DNA from 4 places in the Rhizobium sp. NFACC06-2 genome. Region 1 is predicted to be linked to each of the others. Evidence: predicted binding sites of a transcription regulator. Region 1 holds the regulator's gene; each other region holds the start of a gene.
The links. The regulator LexA, encoded in region 1, represses DNA repair genes until DNA is damaged. The targets are predictions, from matches to a motif close to TGTTCNNNNTGTGTTCNG.
Positions count from the first base shown of each region.

Region 2: F3H58_RS02065 (putative DNA modification/repair radical SAM protein) is a predicted target of LexA. The motif match lies at 3,681-3,698, and genes of this name have one in related genera.
Region 3: F3H58_RS15895 (YifB family Mg chelatase-like AAA ATPase) is a predicted target of LexA. The motif match lies at 3,500-3,517, and genes of this name have one in related genera.
Region 4: F3H58_RS11960 (energy-coupling factor ABC transporter ATP-binding protein) is a predicted target of LexA. The motif match lies at 2,962-2,979, and genes of this name have one in related genera.

Region 1 covers NZ_FMVA01000002.1:74,889-80,377, reverse strand. Annotated here, with positions in the region: gene F3H58_RS04720 (ComEC/Rec2 family competence protein) at 1-1,261, shown strand, start outside; gene F3H58_RS04715 (glutathione S-transferase family protein) at 1,281-1,958, opposite strand; gene lexA (transcriptional repressor LexA) at 2,221-2,943, opposite strand; gene purU (formyltetrahydrofolate deformylase) at 3,169-4,014, opposite strand; gene F3H58_RS04700 (ABC transporter ATP-binding protein) at 4,128-4,793, opposite strand; gene F3H58_RS04695 (branched-chain amino acid ABC transporter ATP-binding protein/permease) at 4,850-5,489, opposite strand, start outside.
Region 2 covers NZ_FMVA01000001.1:393,169-398,657, reverse strand. Annotated here, with positions in the region: gene F3H58_RS02090 (LysR family transcriptional regulator VtlR) at 1-100, opposite strand, end outside; gene trxB (thioredoxin-disulfide reductase) at 125-1,099, opposite strand; gene F3H58_RS02080 (Lrp/AsnC family transcriptional regulator) at 1,367-1,834, shown strand; gene F3H58_RS02075 (glycosyltransferase family 4 protein) at 1,860-2,915, opposite strand; gene greA (transcription elongation factor GreA) at 3,006-3,482, opposite strand; gene F3H58_RS02065 (putative DNA modification/repair radical SAM protein) at 3,704-4,936, shown strand; gene F3H58_RS02060 (UdgX family uracil-DNA binding protein) at 4,936-5,489, shown strand, end outside.
Region 3 covers NZ_FMVA01000008.1:234,031-239,519, forward strand. Annotated here, with positions in the region: gene ugpE (sn-glycerol-3-phosphate ABC transporter permease UgpE) at 1-478, shown strand, start outside; gene F3H58_RS15880 (sn-glycerol-3-phosphate import ATP-binding protein UgpC) at 489-1,589, shown strand; gene F3H58_RS15885 (cupin domain-containing protein) at 1,699-2,211, shown strand; gene gshB (glutathione synthase) at 2,454-3,413, shown strand; gene F3H58_RS15895 (YifB family Mg chelatase-like AAA ATPase) at 3,601-5,133, shown strand; gene cysK (cysteine synthase A) at 5,351-5,489, opposite strand, start outside.
Region 4 covers NZ_FMVA01000005.1:257,353-262,841, reverse strand. Annotated here, with positions in the region: gene F3H58_RS11980 (exodeoxyribonuclease VII small subunit) at 1-61, opposite strand, end outside; gene F3H58_RS11975 (histone deacetylase family protein) at 64-999, opposite strand; gene F3H58_RS11970 (biotin transporter BioY) at 1,025-1,588, opposite strand; gene F3H58_RS11965 (energy-coupling factor transporter transmembrane component T family protein) at 1,620-2,225, opposite strand; gene F3H58_RS11960 (energy-coupling factor ABC transporter ATP-binding protein) at 2,222-2,902, opposite strand; gene F3H58_RS11955 (winged helix-turn-helix domain-containing protein) at 3,016-4,212, shown strand; gene ribB (3,4-dihydroxy-2-butanone-4-phosphate synthase) at 4,476-5,489, opposite strand, start outside.

The DNA.
Region 1 (5,489 bases):
TGTTGCGCTGTCCGCTCTCGTCATCCTCGCGCTGTCTCCTTCGGAAATCATGGGGCCGAGCTTCCAGATGTCCTTCGCCGCAACGATCGCGCTCGTTGCGGCCTATGCCGCGTGGAGCCGATGGCGCACCGACCGGGAGCGTCTGTTCATCGGGCGCAAACCGGCGTGGATGACGGTGGCGGGAACGGCAGGCGCCGTCATTGGCGGTGTCATCACCACATCGCTGATCGGCGGGCTCTCGACGGCGATCTATTCCGCCGAGCATTTCCAGCGTGTCACCACCCATGGACTTTTCGCCAATCTGGCAGCCATGCCGCTGATGTCGCTGGTCGTCATGCCCTTCGGACTCATCGCGATGTTGTTGATGCCCTTTGGGCTTGATGCGCCATTTCTGAAGGTCATGGGTTACGGCATGGCGCTTGTCATCGAGGTTGCGCAGGAAGTGGCGTCCTGGGGCGGCAGCGCCGCGACCGGGCGGCCGCATGGCTGGTTCATCGGCATCGCCTCGGCGGGCTTTCTGTTACTGACATTGCTGCGCACCCGGCTGGCTCTGCTTGGAATTCCACCTCTGCTCCTCGCCTTCGGCCTCTCCGGCGCTGTCGCTCAACGCAGTCCGCCCGATCTGCTTGTTCACGAAGAAGGCAAGCTGGTAGCGCTTCTAGACGAGGGTAGGGTCTACACCACAAAAACAAGACCGCAGGGCTTCATCTATGAGCAATGGCAGAGAGCGCTGCTTTTGCCTGAGAAGCCGATCGCGCCTGTGGTTCTGAAGACGGGGATCCCGGCAACCACCGTTGCTCTCAGCGCAAGATCGAAGCTGGCGCCGGAGGACATGAAGGCCGTGGCGCGGGAGATGATAACGACGCTGAGAGATGCTGCGCCGGGCATTTTCACCTGCGGGACAGGCATTTGGTGTGTGGCGCGTGCGAAAAGCGGCGAATTTATCATCGTGCTGGAAGACGGCCGGTTTGCCGGGAAAGCCTGTGACATTGCCGATATCGTCATCGTCTCCCGCAGAACCTCGTTTGCGCAATGCCGCTCGGGCGCCCTGCTGCTCAGCCGCGACACATTAAGACGTATTGGCTCGGTAGAGATAAATTTCGCCGGCAGCGATCAGGCGGGGGTGGTGGGGCGGATGCGCGCGGCAACCGCCAGCACCGACAGGCCGTGGAGCGAACATCGCTTCTACGACTGGAAGAGCGGGCGCTTTGACCATGAGGTGCCTGAAGCCGTCACCCGGTTGCTGACGGCATCGCATTGAGCGCCGCCAGCATGATTTGTCAGGCCTTGGCGCGCAAATCCGCGGTCAATTCGCCAATGCTGCCGATTTCCTCTTCGTGCGGCAGATCGCGCCAGATTTCCTTCAGCCCGGCCTCATACCATTCGCGCATGGCGGGCAGGGCAAGCAGCCGGTCGCAATAATCCTTCGCCCCCGGCGAAAGATCAGCGCCATAGGTCTGGAAGCGGAACGCCACCGGGCAGAAGAAAGCGTCGACCGCCGTGAATTTCTGACCGGCGAGAAACGGTCCGCCGAATTTTGCAAGACCTTCGCTCCACAGCGAATCTATGCGTTTTATGTCGGCCGCAAGCCCGGCATTGCCGGTTTTGGGTTTTACGCGGATACCGACCGACATGGGGTAAAGATTGCGCAGCGAGGAAAATCCCGCATGCATTTCACTGGCCGCCGAACGCGACCAGGCCCGTGCCTGCTTGTCGCTTGCCCATACGCCCTGATGTCTCTCGGCCAGATATTCGGCAATCGACAGCGATTCCCAGACCGTCACGCCCTCATCAACAAGGCACGGCACCTTGCCGGTCGGCGAAAAGCTGGAGAAGGAAACACCTTCGCCGAAGGGAACGAGTTTTTCATCAAAGGCGATGCCAAGCGTGCGCATCAAAACCCAGGGCCGTAGCGACCATGAGGAATAGTTCTTGTTGGCAATATAAAGATCGTACATGGCGTTTTCCCCCGATGGAACGCGCATTTCTATACCTGCGAAGGGCCTAGGAATATCGCAAAGAATCCATGGCTCCCATAACGCCAATTGATGGACGGGCCGTCATACGCGACGGAACTTCGCAGCAACGAGCGCTTTTGCCAATTTCACAAAGAAAAGGCGCATCAATTCAACGGAACAATGCGCCATTCATTTCGAACGCCAAATCTGTCGCCCCTGAAAACCTATTCGGTGTCATGATGGCGGCGGTAGCCTCCAGTTATCAATGGTAACGACGGATCAATCCCACCAGCTTGCCCTGAATTTTCACCCGATCAGGTCCGAAAATGCGGGTCTCGTAGGCCGGGTTCGCCGCTTCCAGCGCGATGGATGCACCCTTGCGGCGGAAGCGCTTCAGCGTGGCTTCTTCATCATCCACCAGCGCCACGACGATATCGCCCGGATTGGCGGTGTTGCCGTTGCGGATGATGACGGTATCGCCATCAAAAATCCCGGCCTCGATCATCGAATCGCCTTTGACCTCAAGCGCGTAATGTTCGCCCGAACCCAGCATGTCCACCGGCACGGCCACATCATGGGTATTGTTCTGGATGGCGGAAATCGGCACACCGGCAGCGATACGACCCATGACGGGCACCGTGGCGGCTCCGGCGAAATCATTGGCGGGCGCCTTCGCGGCAGGGGCCTGTTCCGGCTCCTTCGGTTTTCCGAGACTGCCTTCGATGACGCTCGGCGAAAAGCCGCGCTGCGGCCTTGCGCCCGGCGTATAAGCCTCGGGCAGCTTGATGACTTCCAGCGCCCGTGCCCTATTAGGTAGCCGGCGAATAAACCCGCGCTCTTCGAGCGCCGTGATCAGCCGGTGGATGCCGGATTTGGAAGCAAGATCGAGTGCATCCTTCATTTCATCGAAGGAGGGCGGCACGCCGGACTCTTTCATTCGCTCATGAATGAAGAGAAGCAATTCCTGCTGTTTGCGCGTGAGCATGAGGAAAACACCCTTGAGAATCGTCGTTGGAGTCGCGAAACAAATACAGAACGAACACTATATGTTCCATATGTGTTCCGCAATCCCCTAAAATCTGGTTAAGCTTGGCTCGAATTTACATTTCGCAAATTGGGAGTAACCAAAGCTCCAGATGTCGTTCCTAGGCGAGACCCCGACGCGTCCCATTCGTTCCGCGTTTCAGGCCAGGGTGTAGATTGGGCTGTGCTATCGCGCGAAAACGACCGTCTTGTTCTTGTTGAGAAGCACCCGGTCCTCAAGGTGCCATGAGACCGCCCGGGCAAGCACGCGTCGCTCGATGTCGCGTCCCTTGCGGACCAGCTCATCCGGCGTATCGGCGTGGCTGACCGGCTCGACGTCCTGGCAGATGATCGGCCCTTCATCGAGATCGCGGGTGACATAATGGGCCGTTGCACCGATCATCTTGACGCCCCTCTCATGGGCTTGGTGATAGGGCTTTGCGCCCTTGAAACCAGGCAGGAAGGAGTGATGAATGTTGATGCAGCGCCCGGATAAGTATTCGGAGAAATTGTCCGATAGGATCTGCATGTAGCGGGCAAGAACGACGAGTTCGGTGCCCGTTTCTTCGATGATGTCCTTGATGCGTGTTTCCTGTTCGGCCTTGTTGTCTTTTGTCACCGGCAGGTGATGATACTTTATCCCGCCCATGAGCGTGAGGTTCAGGGCCTCGCGGGGGTGGTTGCCGACGATGCCGACGATCTCGGCATTCAATTCGCCAATGCGGTGGCGATAGAGAAGATCGCCGAGGCAATGGTCGAAGCGGGAAACGAGCAGCAGCAGCTTGCGCGGCGCACCTGCTGGACGCAGCGTGGCGTCGAGAGCGAAGCGATCGATCTCCTCAGCAAGTCCATTGCGAAAGCCTGCCTCGTCGCCGGCCATGGAGAAGGCGACGCGCATGAAAAACATGCCCGTTTCATGGTCGTCGAATTGTTGAGCTTCATAAATATCGCCGCCATGCTGTGCGATGCGGCCCGAGACCGCAGCGACAATTCCGCTTCTGTTGGGGCAGCGCAGCGTCAGGACGTAATTCATCTAAAGCCTCCTGGAAGATGGAGTTGCGGTTGGACTGTTGTCATAGCGGCGCCCACGCGGAGCCACGCCCCGTTTCCACGGGGCCGAGCGTCAGCACGAAGCGGTCGCGGATGTCACTGGATGGCGTGTTCGCCCGGCCCGAGATAACTCGCCATCAGAGCGGGATCGACGGCGAGTTCGCAAGCTGGGCCTGAGCGGCGCACTTCACCGAGTTCGACGAGATAAGCTTCGTCGGCAATTTCGAGCGCGGCGCGGGCATTCTGCTCGACCAGCAGGATGGAGACACCGGTTTGACGCAGGTCGGCGACGATACGCAGGATTTCGGCGACAATCAGCGGTGCAAGTCCAAGGCTCGGCTCATCGAGAAGTAGCAGTCTCGGCCGGCTCATCAACGCCCGCGCGAGCGCCAGCATCTGCCTTTCGCCGCCCGACAGTGTTCCGGCGAGCTGCTTGCGGCGTTCGCGAAGGCGCGGGAAGAGTGTGTAAACAGCATCGCGTGTCTCGTCGCGCTCCCGACGGGAACGCAGGAAGCCGCCAAGTTCGATATTGTCCTCAACCGTCATCGAGCCGAATAATTCTCGCCTTTCCGGCACCAGGCAGAGGCCGGCGGCAACGCGGCCCTCGATCGTCTCGGGCACCGGCGCGCCGTCGTAAACAATAGTCCCGCGCGAAGGCACGACACCCATGATGGCGTTGAGCAGCGTGGTTTTGCCCGCTCCGTTCGCCCCGATGACCGTGACGATGCTGCCCGATGTCATGGATAGCGAGATGCCGTGCACCACTTCCGCCCGGCCATAGGCAACGCGAATGTCTTTGATGTCGAGTAGATGTCCGCTCACGCTGCCCCCCCAAAATAAGCCGCGATCACGGCCGGATGTTGCCGGATTTCAGCCGGCTTGCCTTCGGCGATCAGGGTACCGAAATCGAGCACGACGATGTGGTCGACCAGCCCCATGACGAAACCCATGTCATGTTCGACAAGCAGGACGCTGACGCCCTCGGTCCGCAGTTTTTTCAGCAGCGTCGCGAGCTCCTGCTTTTCCCCGTGGCGCAGACCGGCCGCCGGTTCGTCGAGCAGCAGCAGGGTCGGGTTGAGGCAGAGCGCGCGGGCGATTTCCAGAATTCGGATCTGCCCGAGAGCGAGGTCGCCGGCGGGGCGGTCGCGATGGGCACCGAGACCGACGCGATCGAGCTGATGCGCGGCTTCGGCAAGCAGAGCCTGCTCCTGTTGTCGCTCCAGTCGCAAGAAGCTTCGGAAAACGCCGGCATTGCCGCGCAGATGCGCGCCGAGAGCGATGTTTTCGAGGACCGACATGGTCGGAAGGACCTTGGCGTGCTGAAAGGTTCTCGCGATGCCGCGTTTGGCGATGAGCCGCGGATTGAGGCCCGAAAGCGTCTGTCCCTGATAGGTGACGTCACCGCCCGAAAGGTCGAGGATTCCGGTGATGAGATTGAAAGTCGTGCTCTTGCCGGCG
Region 2 (5,489 bases), on a different contig from region 1:
TGGCCGACTGGGACAAATGCAGCTTGTCGGCAGCATGGGTGAAAGACCCTGCTTCGGCTGCGGCATGAAAAATGCGCAGTTTATCCCAGTCCAATGGCATTGCCATGCCTATCCTGCCTTTCGGTTATTCCGCTGCGACAGCAAGCGGTTGATGCGCGGTGAGATAACGTTCCGCTTCCAGCGCGGCCATGCAGCCCATGCCAGCGGCGGTGATCGCCTGACGGTAGATGTCGTCGGTGACGTCGCCGGCCGCGAAAATGCCTTCCACGTCGGTTGCCGTGGAATCGGGGGCGGTCCACATGTAGCCGTTGTCTTTCAGCTTCACCTTGCCCTTGAACAGCTCGACTGCCGGCGCATGGCCGATGGCGACGAAGACGCCGTCGATGGGGAATTCGCTGATCGTGCCGGTCTTGGTGTCACGCAGCTTCACGCCGGAGACGGAAGGCGGCATTGGCGGCTTTGCGGGTGCACCGGTAATTTCGGCGATTTCCGTGTTCCAGAGAATCTTGACGTTTTCCTTGGCGAACAGCCGTTCCTGCAGGATTTTTTCCGAGCGGAAACTGTCGCGGCGGTGAACGACGGTGACCGACTTGGCGATATGGGCGAGGTACAGCGCTTCTTCCACGGCGGAGTTGCCGCCGCCGACCACGATCACATCCTTGTTGCGATAGAAAAAACCGTCGCAGGTGGCGCAGGCGGAAACGCCGAAGCCCTGGAAATGCTGCTCGCTCTCAATGCCGAGCCACTTGGCCTTGGCGCCGGTGGCGATGATCAGCGTATCGGCCGTCCAGACCTGACCGGAATCGGTCTTGACCACGAAAGGCCGTACATTGGTTTCAACCTCGGTGACGAGGTCGCTGACGATTTCCGCGCCCACATGCGTTGCCTGCTTCAGCATCTGGTCCATCAGCCACGGACCCTGGATCGGATCGGCAAAGCCCGGATAGTTCTCGACATCGGTGGTGATCATCAGCTGGCCGCCCTGTTCCATGCCGGCGATCAGCACGGGTTTCAGCATTGCGCGGGCCGCGTAGATCGCCGCGGTATAACCGGCGGGGCCGGAGCCGATGATCAATACCTTCGTGTGGCGGGCAGACATGGAAACGTTCCTTTCAATAGCGGGGCCTCTCGGTAGCAGTGACTTTCGGCACCAGAACCCTCCGGCCGCAAGACGGCGGACAGGCCGCAACCCCTTCGTTGCCCGGTATTTAAGGTTGTCTAGTGTCTTTATTCAAGGGCAGCCTTGCGTTACCAACAAGGCAGTTGTGGATGCGCGCGCAATTTTGTGACCGGGCGGTGGCATAATGTTGCGAATCCCGCGCCGAATAGTACAAGGAAGTTCTACAGCTTAACGAGGTACTCCTCCGTGACCAGCGTCGAACTCGATGCCATCGATCTGAAAATCCTGCGCGAATTGCAGCGCGACGGGCGCATGACCAATGTGGAACTGGCCGAAAGGGTCGGTATTTCCGCGCCGCCCTGCCTCCGGCGCGTCCGCAAGCTGGAAGAGGCGGGCGTGATCGAGGGTTATCACGCCATGTTGAACGCGCCGAAGCTCGGTTTCGATCTCGTCGCCTTCTGCATGGTCGGTCTCAAGCGCCAGTCGGATAGTAACCTGAAGGCTTTTGCGGCGGCAACCGCCGGCTGGTCGCTGGTGCGCCAAGCCTGGATGGTATCGGGCGAGAGCGATTTCCTGCTGCATTGCGTGGCGAAGAACCTGACCGAGTTTCAGGATTTCGTCATCGAAGTTCTGACGGCGGACGAAAATGTCGATACGGTGCGCACCATGCTCACCATCCGGCAGGTCAAGCGCGTCGGTCTGGTGGAAATCTGAGCGGAAGGCTCCGCCTTAAGACGCGTTACCCGCGCCGCAAAGCCTCATAGACGTCGCCGAGACTCGTAGCCTCTTTTTCAAGCGGAAATGTGCTGCGTACATGCGAAAGGCCGGCCTTTGCATGGTTCTCGGCCAGAGCAGGGTCGGCAAGATAGGTCCTTATCGCATCCCTGAGCGATGCATAATCACCCGCCTCGACGACTGCGCCGGTTTCACACCTGACGATCATTTCCTCATAGGCGCCGGCAGTGCTGGTGACGACGGCCGTTTCCGATGCCATGGCCTCGAGCGGCGTCAAGCCGAAACCTTCATTGCGCGACGGGGCGACATAGAGCGTCAGCCGCCGGTACCACGGCTTGATGTCGTCCACCTCACCCTGAAACACAATGCGCTCCGAAAGGCCGGCAGCCTTGACATCGGCCTCGAGTGCCTCGGCAAAAGCCTTGTGTTCCGCCGTTACCCGGCCGGAAACAATGGCTGTCCATTGCGGATGGGCGGGCAATAGCTCGATCATGGCGCGCACGAAGAGATCGGTGCCCTTCTGGTGGCGCACCCGTCCAAAGCAGCCGATGAGATATTGTCCCGGCAGGCCGCTTGCCGCGATCGTGTCTTCCGGACCGGTTGCCGGATGGAACAGGTCGGTATCGACGCCATGCATGACAACGCGATGGGGTACTTCCAGAAACGAGCCGGAGCGGGTGCTGGTCGCGACCACGGCGTCCATCTTCGAAATCAGAAACCGTGTATAGGCGGAATGCCGCCTTTGTGCGGCCGAGGTGAACAGCAGCCTCACCTTCATGCGCAGCACGTCACGCATGAAAAGACCCGGCAACATTTCGAGGTTGCGACGGGCATGCCAGATACGCGGGCCGCCCTGCGGGCCGTTTTGCCAGAGCCGCCAGAGATCGCGGAAGCGCACATGCGGCAGATGCGGCGGCAGGCCGGGGCCGATGACGGCCACCTTCTGTCCCAGCCGGTTCTGCACCGGAATAAGTTGAACGATGGTGGAGGTAACGCCGGAAAGCCTGCGTTTGAAGTTCGGCGCAAGCACCTGCACATCTTTCAGACTGACGTGGGACAAGATGGGCTTCCGTCTTTGCGGCTAATTCGGGGGATTGAAGACGTCAGGAAAAGCAATGCGCCGGCATGGGGCGCATTGCATGTGGGGGCATTAGCCCCACTGAACCGCGAGAATCTCGTAGCCCTTGGCGCCGCCAGGCGCGTTGACTTCGATGCTGTCGCCAACTTCCTTGCCGATGAGCGCGCGGGCGATGGGCGAGGAAATGGAGATGCGGCCGGCCTTCACATCGGCTTCCTGATCGCCGACGATCTGATAGGTCTTTTCCTCGTCGCTATCCTCATCCACCAGCTTGACGGTGGCGCCGAACTTGATCTTCGAGCCCGACATCTTGGAGAGATCGATGACTTCCGCACGTGCGGTCAGGTCTTCGAGTTCGGTGATGCGGCCTTCATTGTGGCTCTGTGCTTCCTTGGCAGCATGGTACTCGGCGTTTTCCGAAAGGTCGCCATGGGCGCGCGCTTCCGCAATCGCCTCGATGATACGGGGGCGTTCCTCCTGCTGGCGCCAGCGCAGCTCCTCCTGCAGCTTGACGAATCCACCCTGAGTCATCGGTACTTTTTCTACCATTTTTTTATCCTTCGCATTCCGGTCGCTTTACTTGCAGACACAAAAAGAAACAGGTTCCGGAGGGGAACTCCGGAACCATGCCAAAATCATAACTGCGCCGACTATATCAGAAGACGACATCGAAATGCCAGCAAATTTGAGGCGTACATATTTCGTAGCGTAATCAATACCTTACCTTATGTTATTGACATTTGTCTATGGAACATATAGTGAACATACCTATGAAGAAGTCGATCAGGCAACGGCTGGCCATTCTCTCCGACGCGGCGAAATACGATGCTTCCTGCGCATCCAGCGGCACGACAAAACGCAACTCCGCAGCATCGGGCGGTCTGGGCTCCACGGAAGGGTCGGGCATCTGCCATGCCTATGCGCCGGACGGGCGATGCATTTCGCTTTTGAAAATCCTGCTCACCAATTTCTGTATCTATGATTGCGCCTATTGCATCAACCGCTCCTCCAGCAATGTCGAGCGGGCACGGTTCACGCCGGAAGAGGTGGTTTGGCTGACGCTGGAGTTTTACAGGCGCAACTATATTGAGGGGCTGTTCCTGTCCTCCGGCATCATCCGTTCCTCCGATCATACGATGGAGGAGATGGTGCGCGTGGCGCGGGAGTTGCGGGTTACCCATGGTTTTCGTGGGTATATCCACCTGAAATCCATTCCCGAAGCATCGCCCAGGCTCATTGAGGAGGCAGGGCTTTACGCGGATCGTCTCTCGATCAATATCGAATTGCCGACCGATAGCGGCATTGGCCGTTTCGCGCCGGAAAAGCAGCCCGTCAATATTCGCCGCTCCATGGCCGATATCCGTCTGAAGATCGAAGAGGCCGGAGAGCCTACCGTCCGGACACGCAAGACCAGGCGCTTTGCGCCGGCCGGGCAGAGCACGCAGATGATCGTGGGGGCGGATGGCGCTGACGATAGCACCATTCTCTCCACCAGCGCCCGGCTTTATGGCAGCTACGGTTTGCGGCGCGTCTATTATTCGGCCTTCAGCCCCATTCCCGATTCGTCGAAAAACCTGCCGCTCATCAAGCCGCCGCTGATGCGGGAGCACCGGCTTTATCAGGCGGACTGGCTGTATCGCTTTTATGGCTTCGATATCAGCGAGATAACGGCAATCGGGGGTGACGGCATGCTCGATCTCGATATCGACCCGAAACTCGCCTGGGCGCTGAAACATCGCGACCGTTTCCCGGTGGACGTCAATGCGGCGGAGCGGGAAATGCTTCTGCGTGTGCCGGGTTTCGGCACCAAGACGGTGGCCTCCGTTCTCTCGTCGCGGCGGTTCCGGCGGCTGCGGCTGGAGGATATCGCGCGTTTTGGTGTTTCCCTGAAAAAGGTGAAGGCTTTCATCGTCGCCGAGGGCTGGACGCCGGGCAAGCTGACCGAGCGGCCGGATTTGCGGGCGATGTTTGCGCCGCAGCCCGAACAATTGTCGTTGTTGTGATGTATGGCCCGGTTCTGGAAGGGCGGGGCGATTTCGGCGAGTGGCGCGATGCCGCGCGTGCGGCCCTTGCCGCCGATATTCGACCGGAGACGATTGACTGGCGGTTGCGGGATGACGGGGCAGGGCTGCTGGATTTCGCCGGCGAGCCATTGCCGACCGTCGATGCCGGCAATGGGCAGGTTTCCGTTCCGGCCTCGTTCGTGGCGCTGGCGCAGGCCGTCATCTGCCATGGCGATCCCGGCCGGTTTGCGTTGCTTTACCGGTTGTTGTGGCGGCTGAAGCGGGACCGAGCCCTGTTGCAGTTCAAGTCCGATCCCGATGTTGCAGAGGCCCGCTTGCTCGAGAAATCGGTGCGCCGGGATTGTCACAAGATGACGGCCTTCGTCCGTTTCAAGGAGTTGCCCTTGCCGCAGGGGCAGGGCGGGCGACGGCGGTTTGTGGCCTGGTTCGAGCCGGATCATTTCATCGTCGAGCGAACGGCAGCGTTTTTCCAGCGACGGTTTACCGATATGGACTGGCTGATCGCCACGCCGAAAGGGTCCGCCCGATGGGA
Region 3 (5,489 bases), on a different contig from region 1:
CGAAGTGCGCATCATGCCCTCCTACGAGGTGATGAGCAAACTCGGCCTTCTGAACTCCTATACCGGCCTCATCGTGCCGCTTCTCGCTTCGGCGACAGGCACCTTCTATTTCCGGCAGTTCTTCAAATCCGTGCCCGAGGAGTTGCTGGAGGCTGCCCGTATCGATGGCGCAGGGCCGGTGAAATTCTTCATCGACGTTCTCATCCCGCTGTCCCGCACCATGATGGCGGCGATCTTCATCATCATGTTCGTTTACGGCTGGAACCAGTATCTCTGGCCCATGCTGATGACGACGGACGAGGGCTTCTTCACCCTGATGCGCGGCATCAAGTCGATCCTGCAGGTCTGGGTCGGTTCGCAAATTCCCGATTACAACGAAGCTTTCGCGCTCGCCGTGCTGGCCATGCTGCCGCCGGTACTGATCGTCGTCATTTTCCAGCGCTGGTTCATCAAGGGCCTGACCGAAAGCGATAAATAAGGAGACCGAAATGGCCGCGATAGAAATCAGTCAGGTCTGCAAGGACTATCATGGCGGCGTGCGCGCCGTGCATCACGTCGATATCGACATCAGGGACGGCGAGTTCATCGTTCTGGTCGGCCCCTCCGGCTGCGGCAAATCCACGCTTCTGCGCATGGTCGCAGGGCTTGAGGATATTTCCGAAGGCACTGTGAAGATCGGTGACCGGGTGGTCAATCATGCCGATCCGGCCGACCGGGATATCGCCATGGTGTTTCAGAACTACGCGCTTTATCCGCATATGTCGGTGCGCCAGAACCTGGAATACGGATTGAAGAACCGCAAGACGCCGAAGGCGGAGATCGATGCGCGTGTGGCCGAAGCCGCGCGTATGCTGCAGCTCGAACCCTATCTGGACCGCAAGCCGCGCGCCCTTTCCGGCGGCCAGCGGCAGCGTGTCGCCATGGGTCGCGCCATCGTTCGCAAACCGGCGGCCTTCCTCTTCGACGAGCCCCTGTCCAATCTCGATGCCAAGCTGCGCGTTTCCATGCGCGGCGAGATCAAGCGCCTGCAAAAGCGTCTCGGCACCACCTCGATCTACGTCACCCACGATCAGCTGGAAGCCATGACGCTGGCCGATCGTCTTGTGGTGTTGAATGGCGGCCGTATCGAACAGATCGGCGCGCCGCTGGATGTCTATCATACGCCTGCCTCGACCTTCGTTGCGAGTTTCATCGGCTCTCCCGCCATGAACCTGCTGAACGCCGAGTTGCATGGCGATAGCCTCGCCATCGGTCCGTCGCTCTTTGCGCTCAACGGTTTCGCGCCTGCCTCCGGCCCCGTGACGGTGGGCATGCGGGCGGAAGATTTCCGCCTCGCAGCGGCAGGTGAGCAGGGCTTCCCGCTTCGGGTCGATTATATCGAGGAGCTGGGGTCGCAGCGACTGATCCACGGCATGATCGGTGACCAGAGCCTGACAGTTGCTTTCCCGCCGGATGTCGAGGTTCCGTCCGCGCTCTCCGTCACGATCGCGCCGGAAAAACTGCATTTCTTCTCCAGCGAAACCGGCAAGCGCATCGCCGGCAAAGCGGAGCAGCTGGCGGCGCAGCCCGCGCAAATGGCGACAGCCTGAGTGCTTCGCAGAAATCGGCGCGATGACTAAAATTGCGCCGATTGTCAAAACCGCTTTGTTACGATCCCGATGATAGAAGACCTCCAATATTTCACGGGGGTTTTCTAATATGTCCTTCAAAATGATGTTCGCTGCCGCAGCAACCATGGCGGTCCGCACGGTGCCGATATTGCCGGCCTATTTGCGCCGGTCAAAAGACGAGGCTGTCGTCAGCGCATCCTGCACCGATCTGCGGCTTCAGCCGGCCCCCATCAATCCGGAATGGATCATTTCCGGCAACCCCCAGGCGCGCGCGGCGGATCATTCCAGAAGTGGCGACCGTGCCTCCAGCACCGCCATGTGGGATTGCACGGCGGGTGAGTTCCGCTGGTTCTTCGGTTGGGATGAAACCGTCTATATTCTCGAAGGCGAAGTGCATGTGACCGCGGAAGACGGTTCCATCAGCATCCTGCGGGTCGGCGACGTCGCTTATTTCCCTGCGGGAACATGGGCCACCTGGCGCGTAGATGATTATGTCCGCAAAGTCGCTTTCATGCGCCGTCCGTTCCCCAAGGCGCTGGCTTTTGCCTATCGCGTCAAGAACAAGCTGTTTGCCGGCCGTTCCTATAAGCTGGCGGCCTGAACCCATAGAACATTCCAGTCGGCGGGGCTGCACGGCTCCGCTGACGGAATTGTGAAGGTTCAATAAAACTCACACAAACCACCGCTTGCAGCAGTTGCCTTTGAATGGTCGCTGCCCTACATCTTCAGGGTTTTCTGAAGCATTTCCGGGTTTCTACCGATCGTGCAGGGAAGCTTGAAAAGGCAAGGCAATGGGCACCGCGGACTGACAAAGTGTCCGTATGCTGCAAGAGGAACATGCGCATGGCGAAGATCAAGAACGTCGCGATCCAGATGGATCATGTCTCCGGCATCAATATAGCCGGTGACTCCACCTTCGCCATGAGCCTTGAGGCGCAGGCGCGCGGATACCGGCTGTTCCACTATACGCCCGAGCGCCTCTCGATGCGCGATGGCAAGATTTACGCCACCGTCGAGCAGATGGAACTGCGCGACATCAAGGGCGACCATTTCTCGCTGTCCGAACCGGAGCGCGTCGATCTGTCGACCATGGATGTCATCCATCTGCGTCAGGATCCGCCATTCGACATGGCTTACATCACCTCGACCCATCTGCTGGAGCGAATTCATCCGAAAACGCTGGTGGTCAACGATCCCGCCTGGGTGCGCAATTCGCCGGAAAAGATTTTCGTCACCGAATTCGCCGATCTGATGCCGAAGACGCTGATCACCAAGGACGTGGAGGAAATCGCCCGCTTCCGCAATGAAATGGGCGATATCATCCTCAAGCCGCTTTACGGCAATGGCGGCGCAGGCGTCTTCCATTCGGCGCGCGACGACCGCAATTTCTCCTCGCTGCTGGAAATGTTCGGCCAGATGTTCCGCGAGCCCTATATCGCCCAGCAATATCTGCCGGATGTCCGCAAGGGCGACAAGCGTATCCTGCTGGTGGATGGCGAACCGGTTGGCGCGATCAACCGCGTGCCGGCGGAAAACGACGCCCGCTCCAACATGCATGCCGGCGGTCGGCCGGAACCGACGGAACTGACGGCGCGCGAGAAGGAAATCTGCCGCCGCATCGGCCCTGCCTTGCGGGAACGCGGTTTCCTCTTCGTCGGTATCGATGTGATTGGCGACTATATGACGGAAATCAACGTCACCTCGCCGACCGGCATACGCGAAGTGCGGAAGTTCGGCGGTGCGGATGTCGCAAGCCTGTTGTGGGATGCGATCGAGAAAAAGCGCGAAGCGCAGGATTTGTGAGGCGGGCTTTCGCCGATCCAGCTTTGTTCCGCGAGTACAACTAGACACAACTAAAATACATCGTCAGCGAGAAATTGTTCGCTGGATGTTCTTGTTTTATTCTTCGCCCTGTGGCACGTTGCTTGCGGGTGGCCGCGCGATAGGGCATGAAGCTCTGACCAGCGCGGCCGGTTTGCGGGGGCAGGCCATGGTGGCAAGGGTCAATACGGTTGCATTTCAGGGCATAGAGGGCGTGCCCGTCGAGGTGCAGGTCATGGTCGCGCCGGGAAAGGTGGGCATCCAGATTGTCGGCCTGCCCGACAAGGCGGTGGCCGAAAGCCGCGAGCGGGTGCAGGCCGCCCTGCATGCCTCGGGTCTGGCGCTGCCGGCAAAAAAGGTCACCGTCAATCTCGCGCCTGCCGATCTGCCCAAGGAAGGATCGCATTTCGATCTTCCCATTGCCCTTGGCCTCATGGCGGCTTTGGGCGCGATACCGGCAGAAATGCTGGCACGTTATGTGGTTCTCGGCGAACTCAATCTCGATGGCACCATCGGTATGGTTTCGGGCGCCCTGCCGGCGGCGATCGGTGCCAATGCGCTTGGCAAGGGGCTGATCTGCCCCGCTGAAAGCGGGCCGGAAGCGGCCTGGGCCGGCGCAGGTATCGATATTCTCGCCCCGCGCAGCCTGATTGCACTGGCCAACCATTTTCGCGGCACGCAGCTTCTCTCGCGCCCAACGCCCGCCATCCGCGCCAACCCGGTCAATCTGCCGGATTTAGCGGATATCAAAGGACAGGAGAGCGCCCGGCGCGCGCTGGAGGTGGCGGCCGCCGGCGGCCACAACCTGCTCATGGTCGGTCCACCCGGCTCCGGCAAATCCATGCTCGCAGCCCGCCTGCCTTCCATCCTGCCGCCGCTGGAAGCGGCGGAATTGCTGGAAGTTTCGATGGTCCATTCCATCGCCGGCCAATTATCCGGCGGCAAGCTTTCGGACCGCAGGCCGTTCCGCACCCCGCATCATTCCGCCACCATGGCGGCGTTGATCGGCGGAGGGCTTCGCGCCAAGCCGGGTGAGGCTTCGCTCGCCCATCACGGCGTTCTTTTTCTGGATGAGTTCCCGGAATTTTCGCCGCAGGTGCTGGATGCATTGCGCCAGCCGCTGGAAACGGGCGAATGCATCATTGCGCGGGCCAATCACCGCGTCAGCTATCCGGCGGAAATCCAGCTCGTTGCGGCGATGAATCCCTGCCGTTGCGGCATGGCGGGAGAGCCGGGTTTCACCTGCGCCCGAGGCCCGCGTTGCGTGACGGATTATCAGGCCCGCATTTCCGGCCCGCTGCTGGATCGTATCGATATCCGCATCGACGTTCCCGCCGTCTCTGCCGCCGATCTCATCCGCCCCGTCGCGTCGGAGCCGAGTGCGGCGGTGGCCGCCCGCGTCGCCCGGGCACGTCTTGCGCAGCAGGAACGTTACGCGTCGGCGGGATTTGCCGCCATTCGCACCAATGCCCGCTGCACGACGACCCTGATAGAAAAATATGCCGAGCCGGATGCGTCCGGGCTGCAATTGCTGCGCGATGCGGCCGAGCGGCTGAAGTTCTCCGCGCGCGGTTATCATCGCATTCTCAAGGTTGCCCGCACCCTGGCCGATCTGGATGGCAAACAGACGGTCGGCCGCATCCATGTGGCGGAAGCCGTGTCCTATCGTATCGCTGGCGAGAGGCTGACGACGGCGGCATAAAGCATTTCCAGTAAAGGCACGAAGCGGTTTTTGGTGGGGAAGTGTGTAAAAACAAGTAATTAGGGCACATCTAACGATTCCGTTTAAACCGGATATGCTCCAGAAGGTCGCCTGTTGTGCCTTCCCTGAAAAAACACTGTGCCGCCAGCGGAAGCCGGCGGCACATAAGAATATTCGCTACTCTGGCGCGCGATCCTACCGCGCTTGAAAGCCTGGCTTAAAGTCCGAGGCCTTCGAAAAGCGCTGTCGAAAGGTAGCGTTCCGCAAAGGAAGGAATGATGACGACGATGTTCTTGCCGGCATTTTCTTCCCGCGCGCCAACCTTGATGGCCGCCGCCAGCGCCGCACCCGAGGAG
Region 4 (5,489 bases), on a different contig from region 1:
CGGCGACGGCTTTTTCAAAGGAATAACCGCTGACATCGGCTGTGTTGGCATTTTCCGTCATGTTCAACCCTTCATCATTCTCAAAATATGCATGGCTGCCGATTCCGCCAGCCCTTCCAGATCATAACCGCCTTCCAGCAGGCTGACGACCCGGTTCGATGTGTATTTATCAGCCATTTCCAGAAGCCGGCCCGTTGCCCAGTCGAAATCTTCGCCCACCAGATTGATCTGCGCCAGCGGATCGCGGTGATGCGCGTCGAAACCGGCGGAGATGAGGATGAGATCGGGCGAAAAATCGGCAATCGCCGGCAATACGCGGGATTTGAAGGCCTCGCGAAAATATTCGCTGCCGGTGTTGGGTGAAAGCGGCGCGTTGACGATATTGTTCTTCACGCCGGTTTCGTTTTTGTCGCCGCTCCACGGGTAAAGCGGCATCTGGTGGGTGGAACAGAACAGCACGGAGGTGTCGTTCCAGAAGATATCCTGGGTGCCGTTGCCGTGATGCACGTCCCAGTCGATGATGGCGACGCGCTCCGCGCCGTGCGCCTTCTGCGCATGGCGGGCGGCAATCGCCACATTGTTGAAAAGACAGAAACCCATGGCCTTTGCGGTTTCCGCATGGTGGCCGGGCGGGCGGGCGGCGACGAAGACATTATCGGCAGCGCCGGTAAACACGTCATCCACGGCCGCCATGGCAGCGCCAATGCCGGTCAGCGCCGCCTGCAGGCTTTTTGGCGAGAGATAGGTGTCGGACTCGATCCGGTTGATCTCGCCATCCTCTTCGGGCACCTGCCGCATGACGGCAAGCAGATGCTCTTCCGGATGCGCCAGCAGCACCGCATCCTCATTGGCCTGCGGCGCTTCCTTCCGGTCCAGCCGCTCGAAATTCGGATGTTCAAGCGCGATGTTCAGCGACCGCAGGCGATCCGGCCGCTCGGGGTGGCCGGAAGGCGTGATATGCTCGAGGAAGATCGGATGTTCGTAGAGGCGGGTCGCCATTCTTTTCCTCCCGAAGAAAGTCCGTTCAGGCGCGCTGCGGCAGAAGCGGATAACCGGCCATCACGGCGCGGCCGGCAAGGGCTGCGAGCACCGCCTTCAGCGCATCGCCCGGAATGAAGGCGAGCGAGCCCATGAAGGCCTTTTCGAAACCGAGCCCGACGACCAGCGCCAGATAGGTGATACCGAAAGCATAAAGCACGAGCACGCCGCCGATCAGGCTGGCGAGGAAGAAACCGATGCCCTGTGTGAGAGCGGACTGGCCGCGATTGACGAGCTTTTCCGAGAGCGTGCCGGTGACGAAAACCGCCGCGATCCAGCCGATCAGGAAGCCCGTGGTCGGCGTCGTGAAGATGGAAAGGCCGCCGCGTCCGCCCGAAAGCACCGGCAGGCCGATGGCGGCAATCAGGATTGTCAGGAGAACCGCCAGCGTACCGCGTTTCGCGCCCAGCACGACACCGGCCAGCATGACGCCGAGCGACTGCGCGGTGATTGGCACGGGAATGAAACCGAGCGTGATCGGCGGCAGAAGCCCGAGTGCGATGATGATGGCGGAAAACAGCGAAATCAGCACAAGGTCGCGGGTCGTCATGGCTCGGAAACTCCGGATGGTTATCTGGCCGTCAGCTTTGACCTCTGAAACCGCGCGCGTCAATGGCGTCGGCAATGGCATCGGCATCCTTCAACGTCATAATCACCAGCGGCACGATGATGGTGGCCATCCGCACAGGCAGGCCGCGCGCCCGATGCGCATCGCGCACCGCATGGTAACGGTTGACGATTTCAGGCACGAACCGCACGACGAGCCCGACCGCAAGCCCGATATCGGCGGCCTTCACCAGCCCCAGCCTTTCCAGCGGGGCGGCGGCAAGCGCGATCTCGTCCATGAATTGCGAGATGCTGACGGTGATGGTGACGGCGGTGGCAAGCAGCGCCAGCGCCGTCAGCCGCAAAAGATTGACACTGGCATCATGGGCGGGAAGCAGGAGGTAGCTGAAGGCGGCGACGAGGAAGATGGTCAGCGTCACCGGCCGCAGCCGCAGGCCGATGTCCTTGAAGGGCAGCCGCGTGGCGCCCAGAATAAGGGCGGCCAAAACCGTCGCGCCTGCGAGAACCAGCAGATCGCCGGTGAGGAACAATGCGATGCTGAAACCCATGAGCGTCAGGAGTTTGAGGCGCGGCGAGACGCGGTAGAGCCAGCCGGTGCCTTCCACATGCAGCGATTTCATCGCGATGCCACCTCCAGATAACGCGCCACCGCTTCTTCGGGTGCGGCGTCGGCCACCAGCGCGCCTTCATGGAAAACCAGCACCCGGTCGAAGCTCGCAACCAGCGGCAAATCGTGGGTAATGACAACAAGCGCCTGCGACAGCGCCGCCATGGTCTTTTCCACGGTGGCTCGGTTTTTGAGATCGAGCTGGTTGGTCGGCTCATCGAGAATGAGGATTTGCGGTTCGGTGACCAGAAGCGCCGCCAGCGCCGCAAGCTGCAATTCGCCGCCGGAAAGCTCATGCGCGCGCCGTTCTTCGAGGTGAGGGATGCCGAGCCGGGCGAGAACGGCTTTCACCCGGGCTTGGGTTTCCACCTTGCCGAGACCGAGCCGCTTCAGCCCGAAGGCGACATCGTCGCGCACGATCGGCAGGATGATCTGGTTCTGTGGATTCTGGAAGATGAAGCCGACCGTCTGCAGCACCGCCTTGGCGTCCGTCACGGTGTCGAGGCCGTTCACCGAAACCCTGCCTTCGCTCGGTTTGTTCAGCCCGTTGATCAGCCGCGCAAAGGTGGTCTTGCCGGAACCATTGAGGCCGATCACGCCGATGCGCCGTTCCGTCAATGTCACAGACAGCGGCTGCAGGGCCTGCCGGCCCTCGAAAGCGACGCCGGCGGCGGTAAAACGGATTTCCAAGCTTACATCCTCACGCTCTTTTTCCGGTTCTATACCCCGTCATCAACAGAAGTGAAACAAGGAACAAAAAAAGAACATTGCAATCGCGAAAAAGCCGTTCTACCTTCTGCGCCATGGCGATCAAGGTTTCAAACGAAGCGGCAAGACGGATTTTTCTGGCGCGGCAGGGGCTTTCCTCTCCGCCCGGCAAGGCGCTTTCCAAGGATGGCCTGTTGCAGCTCATCACCGATATCGGTTTTGTACAGGTGGACAGCATCGGCACGGTGGAGCGCGCCCACCACCAGATTATTTTCTCCCGCAACCAGACCTACAGGCGCGGCCATCTGACCACGCTTTTGGAAAAGGACCGCGCGCTTTTCGAGCACTGGACGCATGACGCCTCCATCCTGCCGACGGAATTTTATCCCTATTGGAAACACCGTTTCCGCCGCCGCGAGCCGATCATTCAGGAGCGCTGGCGCAAATGGCACGGCGAGGGTTTCGACGCGGCTTTCGGCGAAACGCTGGAGCGCATCGCCGCCACCGGTCCTGTTCTGGCACGGGAGCTGAAGGAGGAGGGGCACCAGTCCGGCGGCTGGTGGAACTGGCATCCCTCCAAGACCGCCCTTGAATATCTCTGGCACACCGGCAAGCTCGCGATTGCCGGCCGCGTTAATTTCCAGAAGGTCTATGATCTCGCCGAACGGGTCATTCCCGGCGAGCATCACGAAACCGAGGTGGAGCACACCGAATTTGTCGACTGGGCCTGCCGTGAGGCGCTGAAGCGGCTGGGTTTCGCCACCCATGGCGAAATCGCCGCGTTTTTCGATCTCGTCACCCCGCAAGAGGCGAGGGACTGGGTCAAGAACCATCGCGATGAACTCTGCGAGGTCTCGCTTCTCTCCAGCGACGGGGACAATGCCCGCGCGTCTTTTGCCTTTGCCGATTTCACCGCTGACCTGACAGACGTGCCGGAACCTTCCGCCCGCGTCCGCGTCCTCAGCCCCTTCGACCCGTTGCTGCGCGACCGAAACCGCACGGAGCGGCTATTTGACTTCTATTACCGCATCGAGGTCTTCGTGCCCGAGCCGAAACGGCAATATGGCTATTATGTCTTCCCGCTTCTGGAGGGTGACAGGCTGATCGGCCGCATCGACATGAAGGCGGATCGCAAGCGCAGCACGCTGGATGTGCGCCGCCTGTGGCTGGAACCCGGTGTGCGTGCCTCGACGGGTAGGCTGGAGAAGCTCGACGCCGAACTGGCGCGGCTCGCAAAGTTCACGGGTGTGGAGAGCGTGAACTATCTAGAGGGCTGGCGGGAGGAAAAATGAGGTCCGTGGCTCTGGGTGTCATGAGAAAGGCGCATCCCACACCCCGTTGTTATCGCCCTTGAGGAAGCACGGCATCGCCGCTTGTTTCTTCTCTCCGCCGGGGAGAAGGTGGCCCGAAGGGTCGGATGAGGGGGCAACGGCAGAGATATGCGGAGAGCTTGCCCCCTCATCCCGCTGCCGCGGACTTCTCCCCGTCGGGGAGAAGAAACGAGCGGAACCCGCTCGCCTCACAATTGCGCGGTGAAGCTAGACAGCGCTCAAAATCACCCGATATCAGTCGCCGAAATCTTGATGCCGAACCCTTCAAGGCCGACATAATGCCGCTCGCGTGTCGTCATCAGCTTGATCGAGCTGATGCCGAGGTCTTTCAGGATTTGCGCGCCGAGGCCGATTTCCAGCCATTCGTTTTCGCGCGAACGAGCCTGCGCATGTGCCTCGTCGGGATCACGCGCCTTGCGACGTCCGGCCACCTGGCCGACGCCGACGGAGCCTTCGCGCAGATAGACGATGACGCCGCGGCCTTCTTCGGCGATCTTCTGCATATAATGCCGCACCGGCTGGCGGTCGCCGAACACATCGTCGGCGACGTTTTCGGGGTGCAGGCGCACGGGAATGTCAATGCCGTCTCGGATATCGCCGAAAATCACCGCCATATGCTGCATTGGGTCCCAGGGCAGGGAATAGGTCTGCGCCTTGGCCGGTCCGAAGGGCGTTTCGATGGTGAAGGAGGATTCCATCTCCACCAGCGTTTCCTTGCGCTGGCGATAGGCGATGAGATCGGCGACCGAAACGTGCTTCATGCCGTGTTTTTCGGCGAAATCCAGCACCTGCGGTCCGCGCATCACCGTGCCGTCGTCATTCACCAGCTCGCTGATGACGCCGATGGGCGGCAGGCCGGCGAGCCGGCAGAGATCGACCGCCGCTTCGGTATGGCCGGAGCGCATCAAGACGCCGCCCTCGCGGGAAATCAGCGGGAAGATGTGGCCCGGCCGGGTGAAATCGGAAGCGCCGACATTGGGATTGGCAAGGTTGCGCACCGTGAGCGTGCGGTCATCGGCGGAAATGCCTGTCGTGGTGCCGTGCTTGAAATCGACGCTGACGGTGAAGGCCGTGGTATGCGCGCTGTCATTTTCCGCCACCATGGCGTTGAGGTTCAGCCGCTTGGCTTCCTCGCGCGGCATGGGCGCACAGACGATACCGGAGGTGTGGCGCACGATCAGCGCCATCTTCTCCGGCGTGCAGTGAACCGCCGAAATGATCAGATCGCCTTCGTTCTC